2 regions of the Clostridium sp. DL-VIII genome follow, and region 1 is predicted to be linked to the other one. Evidence: a T-box and tRNA genes for the amino acid it is inferred to sense, from the RefSeq annotation. Region 1 holds a T-box; the other holds one or more tRNA genes.
The links. A T-box is a leader RNA that pairs with one kind of tRNA and senses whether it is charged. The one in region 1 lies ahead of thrS (threonine--tRNA ligase), so its partner is inferred to be a tRNA-Thr.
Positions count from the first base shown of each region.

Region 1 (12,118 bases):
ACTCTATACAGTCTTCAATTTTCTTCATCTTAGCCTGTCCTTCTTCTGAAAGATGTCCTGCTGATGGAGAACGGCGAAGAAGCAACGACATTCTTGCACAGTTATTAATTTCTATACCTGCTGGACAAGGCATACAGTAACCACAGCCACGGCAAAATTCACCTGCAAGTTCTTTTCTTTCACTTTCAATATATTCCTTAATCTCACCTGTCATTACAGGAGGATTTTCTATATAAGAAATAAATTCATCAAGTTCTTTTTCTCTTTGAATTCCCCAAATAGGCAATGTATTATCAAACTTAGCAAGATATGCATAAGCCACCTCACTTCTTGTAATAAGCCCTCCTGCTAAAGCTTTCATACAAATGTATCCAACATTTTTCTCCTTACATAACTTTACTAGATCCTCTTCCTTTTTATCCGCAAGATAGCTGAATGGGAATTGTAAAGTATCGTAAAGTCCTGATTCAACGGCTTCTATGGCTACTGGAAGCCTATGATTTGTGATACCTATAAAACGAATTTTTCCTTGCTTTTTTGCTTCTAACATTGCTTCATAAAGTCCTGTTCCATCATTTGGCTTTGGACAAAAATTTGGATTGTGAAATTGATAAATATCAATATAATCTGTTTTGAGCATTTCAAGGCTCTTTTCTAAATCACTCCAAAAGCCTTCTACTATAGTAGATGGTGTCTTTGTCGCAAGAATTATTTTATCCCTTACATCACTTAAAGCAAGACCTATTTTATATTCACTATCAGTATAACTTCTTGCTGAATCAAAAAAATTAATACCATTATCATAAGCTTTTCTGAGTAGCTTTACTGCTTCCTCACTCGAAACACGTTGAACTGGAAGAGCACCAAAGCCATTTCTGTTTACTGTAATTTCTGTTCTTCCTAATGTGACATTTACCACATTACCATCACCTTTCTTATATTTCCTAAATACTATTTTTCCTTATTTGCCTTTATGTTAGAAAAAAGATTTCAACCATAATTGTAAATTTTTAATTACGACGTATATATTATAATACTTAAAGTTAACTCTATGTCAAATTTTTGAATAAACTTCCATGCTAAAAAAGAACAATTAAAGCTTTACTTTGCTTTTATTGTTCTTCTTTATAGTAAATTATATAGTAATCTTGTTGAAATTACTATAATTTCTTATTTATCACTTCATCACTAATTCTTTGTATTAATTTCTCTAGTTCTAAGATTCCCTCATCTCCATTTTTTCTGCTTCGCAATGAAATCTTATTTTCTGCCTCTTCTTTCTCGCCAACAACTATTATATAAGGAACTCTCTCATTTCTAGCTTCTCTTATCTTATAACCTATCTTTTCATCTCTATAATCCACTTCAACTCTTATTTCTGCATCACTTAGCTGCTTCTTTATTTTCTCTGAATAATCATTGAATTTATTTGATATTGGAAGTACTTTTACCTGAACTGGAGCTAACCATGTTGGAAACTTTCCTGCAAAGTGTTCTATTAATATTCCCATAAATCTTTCTATACTTCCAAATATAACCCTATGGATTACTATAGGTCTATGCTTTTCTCCATCGCTTCCAATATAATCTAATTCAAATCTTTGAGGAAGCTGAAAATCTAATTGAATTGTTCCACATTGCCATGTCCTGCCTATGCTATCTTCAAGATGGAAGTCTATTTTAGGTCCATAGAAGGCTCCATCCCCTTCATTTATTTTGTAATCCAGGCTCAATTCATCTAACGCACCCTTTAACGAGTTCTCTGCAAGCTCCCAATCCTCATCACTTCCCATTGAATCCTCTGGCCTTGTAGAAAGTTCAAGACTGTATTTAAATCCAAACTTTGAATACACCTTGTCTATAAGCTCTATGACACCTTTTATCTCTGATTTTATCTGATTTGGTAGCATAAATATATGCGCATCATCTTGTGTAAAGGCTCTTACTCTCATAAGTCCATGTAATGCCCCTGAAAGTTCATGTCTATGGACCCTTCCAAGTTCCCCAACTCTCATTGGAAAATCCCTATAAGAGTGTGCTTCTGACTTATACACCAACATTCCGCCTGGACAATTCATAGGTTTTAAAGCAAATTCTTCTTCATCAATCATTGAAGTATACATATTCTCTTTATAATGATACCAATGCCCTGAAGTTTCCCATAATTTTTTATTAAGCATTATTGGTGTTTCTATCTCTATATATCCCGCTTCATAATGTAATTTTCTCCAAAAATCAATTAAAGTATTTTTTAGAATTACTCCTTTAGGAAGCATAAATGGAAAGCCTGGTCCCTCATCAGCAAAAGTAAATAATCTTAATTCTTTTCCTAATTTTCTATGATCTCTCTTTTTTGCTTCTTCTAAATTGTGCAAATGAGTTTCCAATAATGTTTTATTGGAAAATGCAACACCATATATTCTTTGAAGCATTTTATTTTTTTCATTTCCTCTCCAATATGCCCCCGCAATGCTTATTAATTTAAAAGCTTTTAAATATTTTGTAGAAGGAATATGAGGTCCTCTGCAAAGATCAATATAATCTCCCTGCTTATATAAAGATATTTTTTCACCTTCTGGAAGATCTAGAATTAACTCTACTTTATAGTTTTCTCCTTTTTCCTCCATTAACTTTATTGCCTCTTCTCTTGAAACATCAATTCTCTCAAAACTTAAATTTTCACTTATTATTTTGTTCATTTCCGCTTCAATCTTACTTAGGTCTTCTGCAGATAATGAATTTTCTATATCAAAATCATAATAAAAACCATTTTCTATTGATGGGCCTATAGCAAGTTTTGCATTTTTATAAAGTCTTTTAACTGCCTGAGCCATAATATGCGAAGTAGAATGTCTTATTACTTCAACTGCTTTTTCATCGTCATAAGTTAAAATATTTACCTCATCATTGTCTTTTAATATATAACTTAAATCAACTAAAGTTCCATTTACTTCCCCTACTATTGCAACTTTAGCTAAATTTTTACTGATTAAACCTGCAAGTTCATAAATGCTTGAGTCTTCTGAAATTTCCTTTATTGATCCATCTTTAAGTTTTATATTCATCATAACTAATTACCTCCTTTTACTAAACTAATTTATTTGTTATATAAACATTCTTAATTTTTTGTACAAAAAAAGCATTCATCCCAAGCCTTGGGACGAATGCATAATATCCGTGGTTCCACCCAAATTGAATTAAAATAATCCAATTCATCTCTATAATTTTTAACGATTTCCACCGATGACTTTTCACAAAATTTTGATAATCAGCCATAGCTCCAGGGTAGTTTTTCTTATAGTCATATTTAGGAATGCTTACAGCCTTTTGACACTCCATCTCTGAAAACTGTATTCTATAATACTTTTCCCTCTCATTGCTCAATTAATATTTAATTTTAGGCACATAGAAAAATGCAATGGATTAAAATTAACTTATTATTTTTTGAATGTGCCTTTAAGAGTTTCGTGCACTTTCCTCTTATTTGAAAATAATATTAGCACTTTTTCAATCAATTGTAAATATCAAATATATATTTATAAGTTACTAAGCAATGTACTCTTCATCATTTTTTAAACTATTGTGATGTTTTTTCCTCTAGCATCAGAGAAAACTGTAATATGAAACTCTCAATGGGTTGGATAAAAAGTAGTTACCGCACTCTTAATCCTGATGCAGAAAATTTTATTAATATCATAAAAGAAATAATCAAAAGAAGCATTTGATCATTTTTCTATTCTTCATAACAAATAATAGGAGTTCCAGCTTCTATATTCTCAAAAACTTTCTTGGCTAAATATAGTGGAGCATTTACACATCCATGAGATCCATTGATCTTATATATATCTCCACCAAAAGAATATCTCCAACTTGCATCATGTATACCTATATTTCCGTTAAACGGCATCCAATAGCTTACTTTTGTTTCATAATTTTCTCCATTTAATGTTGATCCTTTTTCTTTGTAATTAAGCATATAAACTCCAAGCTTAGTAGGATTTCCTCTATTAGGGTTACCTGTTACTATGTCACCTTGAGTTATAAGCTTCCCTTCCTTATAAAACCATAAATGCTGCCTTGTCAGATTAATTTCTACATAAGTTTTTCCTATATCATCTTCATCTCTATATAAAGCCTTTTGAGTATATATCGGTTCTTTTTGAAGTATATCCCCATGTTTTATGTTTTCTAATAGTGATTTTGTTTCAGAGACACAATTAATTTTCCAACCATAAAATCCACCCTTAACTTCTACTATTTTATTTATAGACGCTTTAAACTTTCTTGTTATACCAACTGTGTCATATTTTTTGCTTAAGTTTTTCAAGTATTCATTAACTGCTTTTTCGTTTATTTCTACATCTAAGTTATCATCAACGCCAAGCCACCCATTTATTATACTTCCATCCAGAACTTCACTCTTATTTCCAAATATATAGGTTATCTTTGTCGATGTATACTTGTTTAGCAAATTAATAGCTTCCATAGTCTTATTAGAAGTAGTAGTGTATTTAGGATTTTCATAACAAAGATTCTCATCTAAATTTAATTTTGTTTTTCCTTGCGATATACTCATTTTTATAACCTCATTTAGCTTGTCCTTATATATTTTGTTCCCATATACCTCTTTAACTACTTCATATAAACCACTTGAGTATTTAAAGCTCACATTTTGTGGTTCTATAATCTCCTTATTCAAACAATTTAATTGATTTATTTTATTTTCCAGATTATCTTTATTATAAAAAAATAAATCATCTTCATAATAATCTTGTTCCTTTAATAATGAGCTTATCCATTTATATGAACTTTGAAGTTTATTGATTTTAGAAAGATCATTTTTTTCATTATATTGTAATCCTATATCTTGTCCTAATATTTCTTCTGTTTCTCCATCTCTTTCTATTAACTGTAACTTATAATTTTCAATGTAATTTTTAATTATATCACTTACATCCTCATGTGCTTTTAATGATACATTTACTCCATTTATTACTGTATTAAAAAAGTAATGATTAACAAAATATAATGAAATAAGTAAATAAATTAGTACCATTGAAGATATCAGAATAATAATTTTTCCTGTATGATAGTTTTTTAAAGGCTTTTTTATATTAATATTCTTCATATAGATTTACATCCTTTACTAAAACATAAATATATTAATTAATTTATGATATGCTTATATTTTCAGAATATTCTCCAAATTTTCTAATTCTATGTTTCTATAATTTATTTAATAAAAATATGTTACAAATTTGTAATTTGGTAACGTTTTATTTCCTTTATATTGATTTTCTTGTATTTATAGGTTGTTTTTGTAATAAGCAATGGCTATTATACTGTATATACTCATTAGATTTTACTGTTTACCTATATGAAATAGTTATTTTCTAATGTAAATTATTTTTTAAATTACAAGGAGGAATAATTATGAACAAAGACACAACAATATCAGAAACTGAAAATTTAAAATTTAAAACAAACATTAAAAATGCCGATTTAAAAAACTACGAAAATAGCACTTCATATTCTGGAGTTTTCGAAGATGTTGAAGTTGCTATTAATAAAGCTATAACTGCACAAAAGGAATTTTCTCTTTATTATACAAAGGAACAAAGAGAAAAAATATTAACTGAAATAAGGAAGGCAACATTAAAAAACAAAAAAATTTTAGCTAAAATGATTTTAGACGAAACACATATGGGAAGATATGAAGATAAGATATTAAAACATGAATTAGTGGCTAAATATACTCCTGGTATAGAAGATTTAACTACTACAGCCTGGTCAGGAGATAATGGACTTACAGTAGTTGAAATGGCTCCGTATGGTGTTATAGGCGCAATAACCCCTTCTACTAATCCAACTGAAACTGTTATCTGCAACAGCATAGGAATGATAGCTGCTGGAAACGCTGTAGTTTTTAATGGACATCCCAGTGCAAAAAAATGTGTTGCTTTTGCTGTCGATATGATAAATAAAGCTATTGTTTCATGTGGAGGTCCTAAGAATCTAATAACAGCTGTAAAAAATCCAACCATGGAATCCTTAGATGCAATTATAAAACACCCAGAAATAAAACTTTTATGCGGAACTGGCGGTCCTGGAATGGTAAAAACTCTCTTAAATTCTGGTAAAAAAGCTATAGGGGCTGGTGCTGGAAATCCTCCAGTTATTGTAGATGATACTGCTGACATTGAAAAAGCCGGAAAAAATATCATTGAAGGCTGCTCTTTTGATAATAACTTACCTTGTATTGCTGAAAAAGAAGTATTTGTTTTTGACAATGTTGCAGATAATTTAATAGATAATATGTTAAAAAATAATGCTGTAATTATAAATAAAGATAAAATAACAAAACTATTGAATTTAATATTACAGAAAAATAATGAAACTCAAGAATATAACATAAATAAAAAATGGGTTGGAAAAGATGCAAAATTATTCTTAAATGAGATAGATGTTGAAGCTCCTTCAAGTGTTAGATGTATAATCTGCGAAGTAGAGCCAGATCATCCTTTTGTAATGACAGAACTTATGATGCCAATACTACCCATCGTGAGAGTCAAAAATATAGATGATGCTATACAATATGCAAAAATAGCAGAACAAAGCAGAAAACATAGTGCCTATATTTATTCCAAAAACATAGATAACTTAAATAGATTTGAGAAAGAAATAGACACTACTATCTTTGTAAAAAATGCAAAATCCTTTGCTGGAGTAGGTTATAATGCTGAAGGATTTACAACTTTCACTATTGCCGGCTGTACTGGTGAAGGTATAACCTCTGCAAGAAACTTCACACGTCAAAGAAGATGTGTGTTAGCCGGTTAACTTCATTCTTGAATTTACAAGTTTATTTATGAGATCACAGAAAAATATTCAGAAAGGAGTTGCTAAAATGAGCAAAATAACTAAATTAATAAATTTAAAGAACTTATTTAAAGATGGCATGACAATTATGGTTGGCGGCTTCTTAAATTGCGGAACACCAGAAAATATTATAGATTTTCTAGTTAACTTAAACATTAAAAATCTAACTGTTATATGCAACGATACAGCTTTTCCAGATAAGGGTATTGGTAAACTTATTGTAAATGGTCAGGTCTCTAAAGTAATTGCTTCCCATATTGGAACAAATCCTGAAACCGGAAAAAAAATGACTTCTGGTGAACTCGAAGTTGAGCTTTCTCCTCAGGGAACTTTAATAGAAAGAATTCGTGCAGGTGGTTCTGGCCTTGGAGGTGTATTAACGCCAACTGGGGTAGACACTATTGTAGAAAAAGGTAAGCAGAAAGTTAATGTTAACGGCAAAAAATATTTGCTAGAACTTCCATTATCAGCTGATATCTCATTAATAAAAGGTAGTATAGTAGATGAATTTGGAAACACCTTCTATAGAGCCGCTGCAAAAAACTTCAATCCATACATGGCAATGGCTGGTAATACAGTTATAGTAGAAGCTGATAAGTTAGTAAAAGCTGATGAACTAAACAAAGAGAATATAATGACTCCAGGTATATTAGTAGATTATATAGTAAAAGAGGTGGTTTAAATGATTGACAATAAAATTTTAGCTAAAGAGATAATCGCCAAAAGAGTTGCTAAGGAATTAAAAGCTGGGCAACTTGTTAATCTTGGAATAGGACTTCCAACTTTAGTTGCTAATTATATACCCAAGGAAATGAATATCGCTTTTGAATCCGAAAATGGCATGGTTGGCATGGGAGAATTAGCAGCTTCAGGTGAATATGATCCTGATATAATAAATGCCGGTGGCCAATATGTAACTCTTCTGCCTCAAGGTGCTTTTTTTGATAGCTCAATGTCTTTCTCATTAATTAGAGGTGGGCATGTAGATGTTGCTGTTCTAGGTGCTTTAGAAGTTGATGAGAAAGGAAATTTAGCCAACTGGATTGTCCCAAGTAAAATTGTACCAGGCATGGGTGGGGCTATGGATTTAGCAATAGGAGCACGAAAAGTAATAGTAGCAATGCAGCATACTGGTAAAGGCAAACCCAAGATTGTAAAAAAATGCACTCTTCCACTTACTGCAAAAGCTCAAGTAGATTTAATAATTACAGAATTATGCGTAATTAAAGTAACACGTGACGGATTAATTTTAAGAGAAATTCACAAAGATACGACTGTTGATGAAATAAAGTCTTTAACAGATGCAAATTTAATTATCCCAAATAACATAGAAATTATGGACATATAGATCTTTTATTTTAAAGTCATAGTCTCTTAAGCTTAGGCTCTCTATATAATTAAAAAATAAGAAAAGAGTGTGATAATTCTATGCTAGAAAATGAAGTAATAAAACAAATTACAACTCCCATATCTGCTCCAGCATTTCCTAGAGGACCATATAAATTTCATAATAGAGAATACTTAAATATCATTTATCGTACTGATTTAGAAGCTCTTAGAAAAATAGTTCCAGAACCACTTGAGTTAGACGGCCCTTATGTGAGATTTGAAATGATGGCTATGCCGGATACAACCGGATTGGGCTCATATACAGAATGTGGTCAGGCTATCCCAGTAACATTCAATGGAGTTAGCGGCGATTACTTGCATATGATGTACCTTGATAATGAGCCAGCTATAGCTGTTGGAAGAGAAAGTAGCGCTTATCCTAAAAAACTTGGAAATCCGAAGTTATTTGTTGATTCAGATACATTGGTTGGGACATTAAAATATGGCACATTGCCAGTTGCCACTGCCACAATGGGATATAAACATGAACCTCTAGATCTTAAAGAAGCTTATTCACAAATTTCAAGACCTAATTTTATGTTAAAAGTTATTCAAGGTTATGATGGTAAGCCAAGAATTTGTGAACTTATATGCGCAGAAAATACTGATATAACAATACATGGTGCATGGACTGGTAGCGCTCGTCTACAATTGTTTAGCCACGCACTAGCTCCTTTAGCTGACTTACCAGTATTAGAAATTATATCTGCATCGCATATACTTACAGATTTAACTCTTGGAACACCTAAAATTGTTTATGATTATCTTTCCAAAAATCAAAAATGAGCATACTTATGTATATTTTAATAAATGAAAAAGCCTCTATTGTTTTAATACATGGGGCTTTTTTATTTATTAGTTATCATCTTAATTACTTATAAAGTATAATGCATCCTTTGGGACATTAACTAACAAAGAATATTTGACAAGTTTTTCTAATATATTATAATATAAATAAGTTGACTCGTGAAGGAATAAGGCTGGGTTCTCGAATGAGAGTAGGCATAGTGCTAAGAATCCTTTGCCCCTAGGGTTGGCTTATTTTTTTATTTTTTCTCTCAAATTTTGAATAACATTTTTAGGATCTTTTTTTATTTCCTCTACAATAAAGTCTATAGTTTGGAGAGAATAACTATAATTAGGGCTTGAATTTACATTATAGGTATAACATAATTTAGGATTTTTCTTCAAACTATAATACTTGCAAAATAGTTCAAAATGATATTTATTAAACTTCAAATTTATTCCTAATGTTTTAAGCCTTTTATTTATTTCCTTATTACAGGATTTCATATTGTATTTATGTGTACTATTAGGATCCTCTGCTTCTTGTCTCATTTTAATTTCGTTTTTAGTTTCATTGCTAATATAAGTAATACCTCCTCCTTTATTTTTATCTTTAGTGATGCAGTTAAAACATTCTACTTTTACAGAAAAAGTATGGTTATTTTGTGATGATAAACTTGAGATATCAGTACTAGCATTAATTAATTTATTGGCAATTTCTCCTGTATACTTTGCTCTTATTTCATTAATATTTATCATATTTCTGTTCATCGTCCACATCAAAAAACTCCACGGTGTAATTGCTGTCATATCTATATTATGAAACTCATACATTTTCTCCATAAAATTAAAAATGCACGATTGAAATAGTGGTAGATATATAATCTCATACTCTTCTGTAATAAAATATGTGCTTGTATTTCTTAATTCAATTATCTTTTCCAAGTTAAGTCTTAAAGGCGCTTTTTCATTAGTAAAAATAATGCTAATACACTTTTTCAGGGTCAAGGTTCTACTGGAATTATTTTTATAGTAAATACTCACCTCACCAAGCTTGTCAATCATATGTGCCTTAAGCATTAACTCCCATGAATTACAGATAAAAAAGCAAAAACCCTCAACTCTATAGTGAATTGTAGGCTTATTATATATTTCAATAGCCATCATAAAATTTTCCTTAGATTTATTTAACAAATTGTCTATTATATCTTCCATATAATTCGCCTCTTCTCATTTTAATTTTTATAGACATATGCTAATCAAACTATATAATAACTAGGAATTCATAATTAATTTATAGTAAAGATATTTATTTCCCACAAATAAAATAAAGGTAGAAAACAATAATTCTATTGTTTTCTACACTTTAAAAAATTCGTTATCTCTTAAAATATAAACATAATTCGTTTATATAAATTGGCTATATTCTTTGCAAATTAAATTATATCACCATATCAAAACAAGGATAATAGCTTTTTCTTAAAACATATGAATTTAATCATAAAACACCAATTTTTTAGAAGCTTGTCTTTATTTTGGTGGCATTATAGTAGCTATACCTTTAAGTACTTCAACACCATTTTGATTTGTGCATATGGTACTTAGTTTTATCCTATTCTTTTCATCAATCTTCTCTATTACTTCTACTTCTGCTTTAATTGTGTCTCCTATTTTTACTGGAGCTAAAAACTTTAGTTCTTGTCCAAGATAAATAGAACCTGGCCCTGGAAGCTGCATACCTAATACTGCGGATACTAGACCAGCCGTTAACATACCGTGAGCAATTCTACCTTTAAACATTGTTTTTTCTGCTTCGATATGGTTTATATGCGCTGGATTTAAATCTCCAGTTATCCCAGCATATAAATACACGTCTGTTTCTGTAATTGTCTTTTGAAAAGATGCTTTATCGCCAATATTTAACTCCTTTATTGTCAAACCTTTCATCTTTATAATTCCTCCCTTTATACTTTATCCACTATAGTAGATTTCACCTATTTTTTTATACTCTTATTAAACAAAATGTAATATGCCTTGTAGTATAATTAATAAAAATACAGTTCCCGTTTTAATACAAGTAATTGCGAAAATATCTTTATATGATTGTTTGTGAGTTAAGCCTGCAATTCCAAGTAAAGTAATAACTGCACCATTATGAGGCAATGTATCCATTCCTCCTGATGCCATAGCGGCAACACGGTGAAGTAATTGTGGATCCACACCAGCATTATTTGCCCACTCTAAATATTGTTTACCAAATGTATCAAGTGCTATACTCATTCCACCTGAAGCAGAACCTGTCACCCCTGAAAGAGTATTTACTGTAACCGCTTCTGAAAGTAATGGACTTCCATTTGAATTAATATTTGTTAAAGCGTGAGCTATAGATTGGAATCCTGGTAAAGTTTTTATAACATTACCAAAGCCTACTTCTGATGCTGTATTCATAACAGCTAAAAGTGATCCAATTGCACCCGCATTAATTGCTGTTGCTAAATTACCCTTCATACGTTTTGGATTGATAGAAACTGCAAGAATAATACCACATACAAGTGCAATCATAAGTGCCCAGTTATTCATTGAGCCTACAACACTTGCTTCTGGAATGTTATAAGGTGCCTTTGTTACCCAAGATACAATATCCCACTTAGGAAACACTAACTTTTGTAAAATTAAAGTTAGTCCAAGTACAGATGCTAGCGGTAATGCCGACAAAAATGGATTTGGTAAATTTTCATCTTCAACAAGCACTGGTTCTTGTTTATGATTTTCTCCATATCCTTCTCCATTTGCCTGAGCCTCACGTTTGCGCCATTCTAAATAAGATACACCACAAACTAAAACTATAATTGCACCTAGTGTTCCAAATACAGGAGCAGCATAAAGATCTGTATTAAAAAACTTCATTGGTATAGAGTTTTGAATCTGCGGTGTTCCTGGAAGTGCATCCATAGTAAATGTGAAAGCACCAACAGCTATAGTCGCTGGAACAAGTCTCTTTGGTATATCTGCTTCTTTGAATATAGATGCTGCAAAAGGATATACAGCAAATGCTACAACGAAA
Region 1 is NZ_CM001240.1:4,447,230-4,459,347, forward strand. Features, by position in the region: gene CDLVIII_RS20430 (aldo/keto reductase) at 1-919, opposite strand, end outside; gene thrS (threonine--tRNA ligase) at 1,161-3,068, opposite strand; T-box leader at 3,154-3,386, opposite strand; gene CDLVIII_RS20445 (L,D-transpeptidase family protein) at 3,734-5,128, opposite strand; gene CDLVIII_RS20450 (aldehyde dehydrogenase family protein) at 5,434-6,840, shown strand; gene CDLVIII_RS20455 (3-oxoacid CoA-transferase subunit A) at 6,908-7,561, shown strand; gene CDLVIII_RS20460 (3-oxoacid CoA-transferase subunit B) at 7,562-8,227, shown strand; gene CDLVIII_RS20465 (acetoacetate decarboxylase) at 8,308-9,054, shown strand; gene CDLVIII_RS20470 (DUF3644 domain-containing protein) at 9,307-10,269, opposite strand; gene CDLVIII_RS20475 (MaoC family dehydratase) at 10,585-11,001, opposite strand; gene CDLVIII_RS20480 (GntP family permease) at 11,068-12,118, opposite strand, start outside.

Region 2 (12,118 bases), 2.5 Mb from region 1:
CTATAATTATTTTTATTATTATTATATCTTTTATTTTTGGACTTATATTTTATATTATTTCTCCTATTATATATAAGGGTATTTCTAATCTAATTGAATATATTGAGAAGAGTATGCAAAAAATGAGCATAACAGAAATACTATATGGAACATTTGGAGCTGTTATTGCTTTGATTTTAATGACATTTATTGCAAAGCCGATAAATGATATACACAAAGTAATAGGACCTATTTTACTAACTTTATTAAATATAGTAGCAGCTATAATAGGTGCAGAAATAATGATTAAGAAAAAGGAAGATATAACGGCTCTTTTGCTTAATATTAAAAAGCCTGTAATTAAAGAGAAAAAAGTTAAAGAAGTAGTTAAAGAATCAATTAAGGGAATTCCTAAGGTGCTAGATACATCCGTTATAATTGATGGAAGAATATTTGATATTTGTGAAACAGGATTTATTGAAGGGCCATTGGTTATACCAAATTTTGTATTAGATGAATTAAGACATATTTCAGATTCGTCTGATTCCTTAAAAAGAAATAGAGGAAGAAGAGGATTAGATATATTAAATAAAATACAAAAAGAATTATCAATAGAGACTCAAATTGTAGAGGATGATTTTCCTAAAATTGCAGAAGTTGATGCAAAATTATTAAAGCTTGCACAAAAAATGGATGGAAAAGTCATAACTAATGATTACAATCTAAATAAAGTTGCTGAATTTCAAGGAGTTCCAGTATTAAATATAAATGAATTATCAAATGCGATAAAACCTGTTGTATTACCAGGGGAGGAAATGACAGTTGATATAGTAAAAGATGGAAAAGAGTCAAGCCAAGGGGTGGCATATTTAGAAGATGGAACTATGATTGTTGTAGAGGGTGGAAGAAAGCTTATAGGACAAACAACAGACGTAATAGTTACTTCTGTGCTCCAAACAGCAGCAGGAAGAATGATTTTTGCAAAACCAAAAGATAATTAAAATTTAAGGAGATTTTCTGTATGGTTAGTGCGATAGTATTAGCTGGAGGAAGAGGTAAGAGAATGGGAGCTGTTCAAAGCAAGCAATATATTGATTTGAATGGTAAGCCCATTCTTTATTACACTTTAAAACAGTTTATAATGAATAAATTGATTGATTATATTATTTTAGTAGTTCCGGAAGATGAAGTAAGTTACTGTAAAAACAAAGTTTTGAATAGATATGGTTTAAAAGTTGATAAACTAGTGGCTGGTGGCAAAGAAAGACAAGATTCTGTATATAATGCCTTATCTCAGATGGAAAACTCCGATATAGTATTAATTCATGATGGAGCAAGGCCATTTGTTTCAGACAAGATAATAAATGATGCTGTTAAATATGCAGAGATTTATAAAGCGGCAGCACCAGGAGTTATGCCTAAGGATACTATAAAAGTTAAAGGAGAAAATAATTTTTCTGTGGAGACATTAACAAGAAATAAGCTTGTGGCAATCCAGACCCCGCAGGCTTTTGAATTTAATTTAATATATGACTGTCATAAAGAAGTAAAAAAAAGAGGAATAGTTGTTACTGATGATACTAGTGTGGTGGAATTTTTTGGAAATAAGGTATACATATATGAAGGAGACTATACAAATATAAAAATAACAACTCCGGAGGATTTGGCACTGGCAAAGCATTTAGTGGGAAAATAGCATAATGCTGAATATTGACATGCGAAATTCAAGAAGTTATAATAAATTAAAATAAAATTAAATTTATAAAACGATGATGAAGAATAGTAGAGGTCGATTGTTAAGAGAAAAAGTCCCTAGGCTGAAAGACTTTTGAACAGACTTTGAACCAGCTTTTGAGTATAGGTAAAAACTATCGGTTTAAAACCGTTAACATTATTAGAGAACAAATTTAGGTGGTACCGCGATAAAAGTTCGCCCTAATGTATAATATTAGGCGGGCTTTTTTTATTTAGAAAAATAAGTTCAATAATATTTACAAACTTTAAAATGTTTATCTGTATTATATAAAGACAGGTTAGTGAAAGTTTTATTAAATTATAATCGTTCAATGTAACAATCAACAGCTACTTAGCTAAAAAAGTATTTAGGAGGAAATATTACTATGAAAATGTCTAATATGCTAATATCAACATTAAGAGAAGTGCCAGCTGAAGCAGAAATTGATAGCCATAAACTTATGTTAAGAGCTGGAATGATAAGAAAAATGGCAGCTGGTGTATATAACTACATGCCAATTGGATTGAGAGCTCTAAAAAAAATAGAAGATATAGTTAGAGAAGAAATGAATGCAGCAGGTGCTCAAGAATTCTTAGCATCAGCTATTATTCCAGCAGAATTATGGCAAGAATCTGGCAGATGGGATGCATATGGAGCAGAAATGTTTAGATTAAAAGATAGGGGAGAAAGAGATTTCTGTTTAGGACCAACTCATGAAGAAGTGTTTACTGACATTGCAAGAAACGAAATTAAGTCGTATAAGCAATTACCTCTTAATTTATACCAGATTCAAACTAAATACAGAGATGAACGTAGACCAAGATTTGGAGTTATGAGATCTAGAGAGTTTGTTATGAAGGATGCATATAGCTTTGATAAAGATCAAGAGGGATTGGATCTAGCATATGATAAAATGCATGATGCTTATGTTAAGATATTTAATAGATGCGGCCTAGATGCTAAATGTGTTGCAGCAGATTCAGGAGCTATTGGAGGAGCCAATTCAGCGGAATTTATGGTTAAATCGGAAGTTGGTGAAGATGATGTAGTATTCTGCAGTGAATGTGATTATGCAGCTAATATTGAAAAGGCATCATCTCCTGCTGAAAAAGAAGAGAGACAGGAGTTAATGGAAGTAGAAAAGATAGCAACTCCTAATAGTAGAGGAATAGAAGAGGTATCAGAATTCTTAAATATATCACCTAAAAAAACAGTTAAAGCTCTATTATATAATGTTGATGGAAAGATTGTTGCTGTATTTGTGAGAGGAGATAGAGAGGTTAATGAAGTTAAGGTTGCAAATGCTTCAAATGCTTCTGGAGATATAGAAATGGCTTCTCGTGAAGAATATATAAAGGCAACTGGATGTGATATCGGGTTTGCGGGACCTGTAGGAATAAAGGCAGATTTAATATTGGTAGATGAAGAAGTTACAAATATGTACAATTTTGTAGCAGGAGCAAATGAAACAGGATATCACTTAAAAAATTTAAATTATAAAAGAGATTTTGAAGGAACAATCGGAGATTTTAGAAATGTAACTGAGGGTCAAAAATGTCCAGTTTGTGGGGGAAAGGTTACTATTGCAAGAGGAACCGAAGTTGGCCATATATTTAAACTTGGAACAAAATATTCAGAAGCAATGAATGCTAAATTTATAGATGAAGATGGTAAAGAAAAACCATTCATAATGGGATGCTATGGAATTGGTGTTACAAGAACAATGGCATCTATAATTGAACAACATCATGATGAAAATGGAATAATATGGCCATTGTCAGTTGCTCCATACCATGTTTCAGTAATTCCTGTAAATGTCAAAGACGAAGAACAAACAAGGATAGCAAATGAACTTTATGAAGAATTAATCAATATGGGCATAGAAGCTCTTTTAGATGATAGAAATGAGAGAGCTGGAGTGAAGTTTAAAGATTCGGAATTGATGGGTATACCAATGAGAGTAACTGTAGGAAAGAAAATCAATGATGGAGAAGTTGAATTTAAACTTAGAGATAGTGAAATGGAAGTAATCAAAATAAGTGATGTTTGTAATATAATAAAGGGTGAATTTGAAAAGAATGATATCAAACTAAGATAATTTTAGGAGGTCAGATGATGAGGATATATAATACTTTAACTAAGCAAAAAGAAGAATTTATCCCTATTACTTCAGGTGAGGTAAAAATGTATGTCTGCGGACCTACTGTCTATAATTTTTTTCATATAGGTAATGGAAGAACGTTTATTGTTTTTGATACAATTAGAAGATATTTAGAGTATAGAGGATACAAGGTTACTTTTATTCAAAACTTTACTGACATAGATGATAAGATGATTAATAAAGCTAATGATGAAGGTATTACAGTAAAGGAGCTTGGAGATAAATATATAAAAGAATATTATCAAGATGCAGATGCACTTAAGATTGAAAGAGCTACTGTTAATCCTAGAGCCACAGAGTATATTAATGACATAATAAAGTTCATCGAGCAGCTTATTAAAAATGGATTTGCATATGAAATAGATGGAGATGTCTATTATAGTACAAAAAAATTTACTAACTATGGAAAACTAGGTGGTCAAAACTTGGATGACCTTCAAGTGGGTGCTAGAATATCCGTTGATGAGAGAAAAAGAGATCCAATGGATTTTGCAGTCTGGAAAGCGAAGAAACCTGGGGAACCAGCATGGGAAAGTCCTTGGGGACTTGGAAGACCAGGATGGCACATAGAATGTTCATGTATGGCTAAAAAGCTTTTAGGAGACACAATTGATATTCACGCAGGTGGAATGGATTTAAAGTTCCCACATCATGAAAATGAAATAGCTCAAAGTGAAGCGGTTACTGGTAAGCCTTTTGCTCATTATTGGATGCATGCAGCATTTGTTAATGTGGATAACAAGAAAATGTCAAAGTCATTAAACAACTTTTTTACTGCTAGAGAAATTCTTGAAGAATATGATGCAGATGCTATTAGGTTTTTAATGCTATCAGGGCATTATAGAATTCAAATAAATTTCACAAAAGAATTATTGGACTCAGCAAAATCATCAATAGAACGATTATATAATTGCATAAATAATCTCGAAAATTTAAAAAATGAAGTTAGTAAGAAAACATTGGATGATAAGGAAAGAGAGTATTTAAAATCTTTGGATAAATATAGAGAAAACTTCATTGAAAAAATGGATGATGATTTTAATACTGCAGATGCTATTTCAGTACTATTTGATTTGGCTAAAGACCTTAATAACAATATTAATATTAGTTCATCTTCAGAATTGTGTGAAAAGGCAGAAGCTTTAATGAGGGAATTAGCGAATCCACTTGGAATTCTTCAAAATCATATGGAGAAGGACTTGGAGAGTGAAATTCAGGAGCTTATTGATAAGAGGCAGCAAGCAAGAAAAGATAGAGATTTTGCGTTAGCTGATAAGATTAGAGACGATTTAAAGAGTAGAAATATAGTTTTAGAAGATACACCTCAAGGAGTTAGATGGAAAAAGATTGATTAATTAAAATAAGGGCTGCGAGTTTGCAGCCCTTATTTAAAAGGAGAATTATAATGTTAAACGACTTAAGAATAAGAGAATTTTCAAAAGAAGAAGCAAGAATGCTAAATCCACTTCAGTTGGCATTAATAGGAGATGGAGTGTTTGAAGTCTTTATTAGAAATTTTATTTTAATGAAAAACACGGCATTATCTGCCAATAAAGTGCATGTTAAGGCTATTGGATATGTTAAGGCGAAGAGTCAGGCGTGTATAATGCATGAAATAGAAGAACTATTAGAAGAGGAAGAAGAGGCTATTTATAAAAGAGGGAGAAATGCTAAGTCGCCTACAGTTCCTAAGAATGCAGATGTAAGAGATTACAGGATGGCAACAGGTTTTGAAGCATTAGTAGGATATTTATATTTAATAGGAAATAAAGAGAGATTAGAATTTATATTTAAGAAAAGTATTGAAGTTATTAAATAGTCCGATAATTATGACAAGGAGGAATTGTAATGCAAGGGAAAACATTTAATTCAAAAAGCCGATTCAGTAAATCTGAAAAAAAGGAAGATAAATTTGAAGTGAAAAATGGCAATGATAACAAGAAAAGTAATAAAGATGAAAAAGGAAATACTGAAGTGCAGGAAAGAGAAGATATAGTTATTGGAAGGAATGCGGTAATTGAAGCGTTAAAAGGAGATAGAACTATTGAAACCTTATACATAGCAAATGGCAAATTAGAGGGATCCATAAATGCAATTGTTAGCCTAGCAAAAGAGAAGAGAATTATACTTAAAGAAGTAGATAAAAGAAAGCTTGATTTAATGTGTGGGGGAGAAAATCATCAAGGGGTAATAGCAAAGGTAAGTCCTTATAAATATTCAGAAGTATCCGATATTTTAGATTTAGCAGAAGAAAGAAATGAAGCACCATTTATTGTTATATTAGATGAGGTTGAAGATCCTCATAATTTGGGCTCTATTGTGAGAACTGCTGAATTATTTGGAGTTCATGGAATAATAATCCCTAAAAGAAGGAGCGCTTCTGTAAGTACCACTGTATACAAATCTTCAGTTGGTGCGATAGAGCATGTAAAAATAGCAAAAGTAACAAATTTAAATTCAACAATAGAGGAATTAAAACAAAAAGGTATTTGGGTTTACGGAGCGGATATAAGAGCAAAAGAGTATAGTTATCAGATAGATTTTAGTGGTCCTTGTGCAGTTATAATTGGAAATGAAGGGCGTGGGATTTCTAAGTTAACAGTGCAGAAATGCGACAAATTAATAAAAATACCGATGGTAGGAAAGATTAACTCTTTGAATGCTTCAGTAGCTGGTGGTATAATTATGTATGAGGTTTTAAAAGGACGATTAAAATAGAAAGAGGTATATAGTGAAAACTATTTTTGTGGATGGATATAATGTTATAAATAGCTGGCCGGATTTAAAGCGAAATAAAGACTCTAGTTTCGAAGGAGCACGGCAAACGTTGATAGATAAATTACATAATTATGGTGTTTTCAAAGCTTGTAATATAATTGTAGTATTTGATGCACATAAAGTTGCTGGAAGCCTTGAAAAGAAAGAGGAAGTAAATAAGCATGTATCGGTGGTCTTTACAAAAGATGGAGAGACTGCAGACAGTTATATTGAAAAGAAGGTAAATGCTTTAGGCCGGAAGTACGAAATAGTTGTTGTTACATCGGATAATTTAGAACAACAAACTGTTTTTCAGCGTGGTGCAGTTAGAATGTCCTCCATAGAGTTTTATAATGAGATTTTAAAAGTAGAAAAGTCTATAAGGATTAAAACAGATAAAAATAGAAGTTCACATAAAAATAGTATTGGTGATAATTTAGATGATGATATAGCCAAGGTGTTGGAAGAAATTAGAAGAGGCAAGTAAATCCGGTTGACGAATTTAATTTTACTAAGGTATAATTGTTTAAATAAGTAGTCAGTTTAATGCAGAAGAGAGTTGAGAGTAAGCAATTGAAAGTTTTTTTGGATTTCAAGGATAAATCAGACGAAAAAATTGTTGAGGAAGCTAAGAATGGGAATAACAGAGCACAGGAATATTTGATTTCTAAATATGAGAATTTTGTAAAGTCAAAGGCTAAGTCATACTTTTTAATTGGAGCAGACAAGGAAGATATTTATCAAGAAGGAATGATAGGTTTGTATAAGGCTATCAGAGATTTTAATTCTGAAAAATCTACATCTTTTAAAGCCTTTGCAGAAATATGTGTGATTAGACAAATTATAACTGCAATAAAAACAGCTACTAGACAAAAGCATATTCCATTAAATACTTATGTGTCTTTAAATAAGCCAATATATGAAGAAGAATCTGAACGAACTCTGTTAGATGTATTAGCAGGACTTAAAATTTCAGATCCAGAAGAGTTAATGATAAGTAAAGAGCAAATGGATTATATTGAGGAAAAGATTTCAAAGGTATTATCTGATTTAGAGTTAGAAGTGCTTACATCGTATTTAGATGGCAAATCATATCAGGAAATTGCAAGTGATTTGGAAAGGCATTCGAAGTCTATTGATAATGCATTGCAAAGAGTTAAAAGAAAATTAGAAAAATGCCTTGATTTAAAGTGAAAATGCATATTGACAAATAAAAAGAATAATAGTAAACTTTATAATTGGTATATCAAAGAACATAACAAATTTTGAACGCTCACATAGCTCAGTCGGTAGAGCGTCACCTTGGTAAGGTGGAGGTCGTCGGTTCAATCCCGATTGTGAGCTCCAAATAATAAAAATAAAAAACACTAGGCCAAGTTTATTACAAGATAATAAAGGGAGGAAAATTATAATGGCAAAAGCAAAGTATGAAAGAAGTAAGCCACACGTTAATATTGGAACAATAGGTCATGTAGACCATGGTAAGACAACATTAACAGCAGCAATCACAACAGTATTAGCAAATAAAGGATTTGCAGAAGCATTTAACTATGCAGATATTGATAAGGCTCCAGAAGAAAAAGAAAGAGGAATCACAATCAATACAGCGCACGTTGAATATCAAACAGAAAACAGACATTATGCGCACGTTGACTGTCCAGGGCATGCTGACTATGTTAAGAACATGATTACAGGAGCAGCACAAATGGATGGAGCAATCTTAGTTGTATCAGCAGCAGATGGTCCAATGCCACAAACAAGAGAACATATACTATTAGGATCAAGAGTAGGAATCCAATATATAGTAGTATTCTTAAATAAAGCAGATATGGTAGATGATCCAGAATTATTAGAATTAGTTGAAATGGAAGTAAGAGAATTATTAAGTGAATATGACTTCCCAGGAGATGATATTCCAGTAATAACAGGATCAGCATTAAAAGCATTAGAAAACCCAACAGATGAAGAAGCAATTAAGCCAATAATGGACTTAATGGAAGCAGTAGATAGCTATATCCCAACTCCAGAAAGAGCAACAGATAAAGCATTCTTAATGCCAATCGAAGATGTCTTCACAATTACAGGAAGAGGAACAGTTGCAACAGGAAGAGTTGAAGCTGGAGTACTTCATGTAGGAGACGAAGTAGAAATCGTTGGATTAACAGAAGAAAAGAAGAAGGTTGTAGTAACTGGAATCGAAATGTTCAGAAAGTTATTGGACGAAGCGCAAGCAGGAGATAATATCGGAGCATTATTAAGAGGTGTACAAAGAGCAGATATCGAAAGAGGTCAAGTATTAGCAGTGCCAAATTCAGTACATCCACACACTAAGTTTGTAGGTCAAGTATACGTACTTAAAAAAGAAGAAGGTGGAAGACATACACCATTCTTTGATGGATATAGACCACAATTCTATTTCAGAACAACAGACGTTACAGGATCAATCAAATTACCAGATGGAATGGAAATGGTAATGCCTGGAGATCATATCGACATGAATGTTGAATTAATCACGCCAATAGCAATGGATGAAGGATTAAGATTCGCTATCAGAGAAGGTGGAAGAACTGTAGGTTCTGGAGTTGTTACTAAGATAGTAGAATAATAAAAGTTTAATGTATGGGACTAAGTTTATTAACTTAGTCCTATTTAAAGGATAATTGACAACTTAAATATTCTATGATATTGTATAAAAGTGACATTTTAAGCTATGCAAATTAGTAAAGAATAAGAAATTAAATTTCTTGTTTAATATATATGAAAAAAACTGGAGGTGCACAATCATGAGAACAAAAGTAACTTTAGCATGCACAGAGTGTAAACAAAGAAATTATGATTCAATGAAAAACAAAAAAAATGATCCAGATAGATTAGAAATGAAAAAGTATTGTAAATTCTGTAAAAAGCACACTCTTCATAGAGAAACTAAATAATCAGCTGCTGTAATGACATATAGTTATTAAAAATAAGGATGTGAAGATATGTCAGTAAAAGATAATGTGAAAACTGAAAAAGCTGTTAAAGGTAATGGCTTAGTTAGTTTTTTTAAAGATGTTAAGGCAGAGATAAAAAAAATAACTTGGCCTTCAAAAGATGAGACGAAAAAAGCTTTTGTTGCAGTTATGGTATTCACACTAATGTATACTATATTAGTTGGTGGAATGGATTCTATTTTCGAGAAACTCCTCCAAGCGATTTTAAAATTGAAGTAAAAGGGAGGTTTGGTGATTTATTAATATCACCTGATAAGTATGAGCGATAGAGCAAGATGGTATGTGGTACATACATATTCTGGATATGAAAATAAAGTTAAAGCGAATTTAGAAAAAGCAATAGAAAATAGAAATCTTCAATCATTAATCCATGATATACAAGTACCCATGGAAGAAGTAATTGAAGAGAAAGATGGTAAACAAAAGGTCTCATTAAAGAAAAAATTTCCTGGATATGTGCTTGTAAAAATGCTAATGGGTGATGAAGCATGGTACGTCGTTAGAAATACAAGAGGTGTAACAGGTTTTGTCGGCCCGGGATCTAAACCAGTGCCCCTTTCGGATGAAGAAGTTGAATCAATGGGTGTGTTAGAAACACCAGTTGATATTGATTTAGAGATAGGGGAAAGCATTAGAATTATCTCAGGTCCATTAAGAGATTCAGTAGCTATGATACAAGAGATAATTTTAGAGAAACGTAAAGTGAAAGCTTTAGTGGATATGTTTGGTAGAGAAACTCTTGCCGAACTAGACTTTAATCAAGTTGAAAAATTGGTTTAATTATAAATAAACTAATTTTAATTAAGTGGGAGAACTAAAAAGTTCGTATATACCACAGTAATAGGAGGAATAACAAAAATGGCTAAGAAAGTAACTGGAATGATTAAACTTCAACTTCAAGCAGGTAAGGCAACACCAGCTCCACCTGTAGGTCCAGCTTTAGGTCAACATGGTGTAAACATAATGGGATTCTGTAAGGAGTTCAACGCAAAAACTGCAAATCAAGCTGGTTTAATAATACCAGTAGTTATTACAGTTTATCAAGATAGGTCTTTTAGCTTCATACTAAAGACTCCTCCAGCTGCAGTTCTAATTAAAAAGGAATTAGGATTAGAAAGTGGTTCTGGAGTGCCTAATAAGACAAAGGTTGGTAAGTTAACTCAAGATCAACTTAGAAAGATCGCTGAAACTAAAATGCCAGACTTAAATGCTGCAAATGTTGAATCAGCAATGAGAATGATTGCAGGAACAGCTAGAAGTATGGGAGTAACTATTGAAGAGTAATTCGTAAAAAATAAGTGGGAGGTCAAAACCGTTAACACCACAGAGGAGGCAAATTATGGGAAAAAAATACATTGAAAGTGCAAAGCTTATAGATAAGAGTGCATTATATAATCCAGTAGAAGCATTAGAACTTACATTAAAGACTGCAAAGGCAAACTTTGATGAAACTGTTGAATTACATGTAAGACTTGGTGTAGATCCAAGACATGCAGATCAACAAGTAAGAGGAGCAGTTGTATTACCAAACGGAACAGGTAAAACAGTTAGAGTGCTTGTATTTGCTAAAGGAGATAAAGCTACAGAAGCACAACAAGCAGGAGCAGATTTTGTTGGAGCAGAAGAATTAGTTCAAAAGATCCAAACAGAAAATTGGTTTGAATATGATGTAGTTGTTGCAACACCAGATATGATGGGAGTTGTAGGTAGAATTGGTAGAGTATTAGGACCTAAGGGATTAATGCCAAATCCAAAATCAGGAACAGTAACATTTGATGTTGCTAAAGCAATTGAAGAAATTAAAGCTGGTAAAGTTGAATATAGAGTAGATAAAACAGCTATAGTTCACTGCCCAATTGGTAAGAAATCATTTGGAACTGAAAAGTTAAAGGAGAACTTCGTTGCGTTAATGGATGCTTTAATTAAAGCAAAGCCAGCAGCAGCTAAGGGTCAATACTTAAAATCAGTATCAGTTTCAAGCACAATGGGACCTGGTGCAAAGGTTAATCCTACAAAAGTTTTAGATTAATATTGACTTAAGTAAGATTAAGTAGTATAATACTTAATGTTGTGAAAAGAGAATATTATTTCCGTAGACAGTGGGTGCGAAAGCGTAAAGATATACTACCCGCCTAGGTGAGTTATAATAGATGTTATTATAGACCTTTCCATGTCTGCGGAAGGTCTTTTTTAATAGAAAGAAGCAGTTTTAAACTGTGAGGAGGTGGACTACAGTAATGAATAAAAACAGAGAACTTAAAGAAGCAAAAGTTGCTGAAATTAAGGAAAAGCTAGAAAAGTCAAAAACTATTGTTCTTAGTAAGTATCAAGGTTTAACTGTAGAAGAAGATACTACACTTAGAAAAAATCTAAGAGAAGCTGGAGTTGAGTATAAGGTATATAAAAATACTTTAGTTACTTTAGCAGCTAAAGAATTAGGTTTAGATGGTTTAGTAGAATATTTAGAAGGACCTGTGTCTATTGCATTTGGTT
Region 2 is NZ_CM001240.1:425,341-437,458, forward strand. Features, by position in the region: gene CDLVIII_RS02015 (PIN/TRAM domain-containing protein) at 1-980, shown strand, start outside; gene ispD (2-C-methyl-D-erythritol 4-phosphate cytidylyltransferase) at 1,001-1,675, shown strand; gene CDLVIII_RS02025 (proline--tRNA ligase) at 2,100-3,812, shown strand; gene cysS (cysteine--tRNA ligase) at 3,830-5,230, shown strand; gene CDLVIII_RS02035 (ribonuclease III domain-containing protein) at 5,281-5,694, shown strand; gene rlmB (23S rRNA (guanosine(2251)-2'-O)-methyltransferase RlmB) at 5,724-6,593, shown strand; gene CDLVIII_RS02045 (NYN domain-containing protein) at 6,607-7,119, shown strand; gene sigH (RNA polymerase sporulation sigma factor SigH) at 7,179-7,826, shown strand; tRNA gene CDLVIII_RS02055 (tRNA-Thr) at 7,904-7,979, shown strand; gene tuf (elongation factor Tu) at 8,044-9,237, shown strand; gene rpmG (50S ribosomal protein L33) at 9,416-9,565, shown strand; gene secE (preprotein translocase subunit SecE) at 9,614-9,844, shown strand; gene nusG (transcription termination/antitermination protein NusG) at 9,884-10,405, shown strand; gene rplK (50S ribosomal protein L11) at 10,484-10,909, shown strand; gene rplA (50S ribosomal protein L1) at 10,965-11,654, shown strand; ribosomal protein L10 leader region at 11,698-11,826, shown strand; gene rplJ (50S ribosomal protein L10) at 11,863-12,118, shown strand, end outside.
Region 2: it encodes a tRNA-Thr, which carries the amino acid that the T-box ahead of thrS (threonine--tRNA ligase) is inferred to sense. The anticodon was not compared.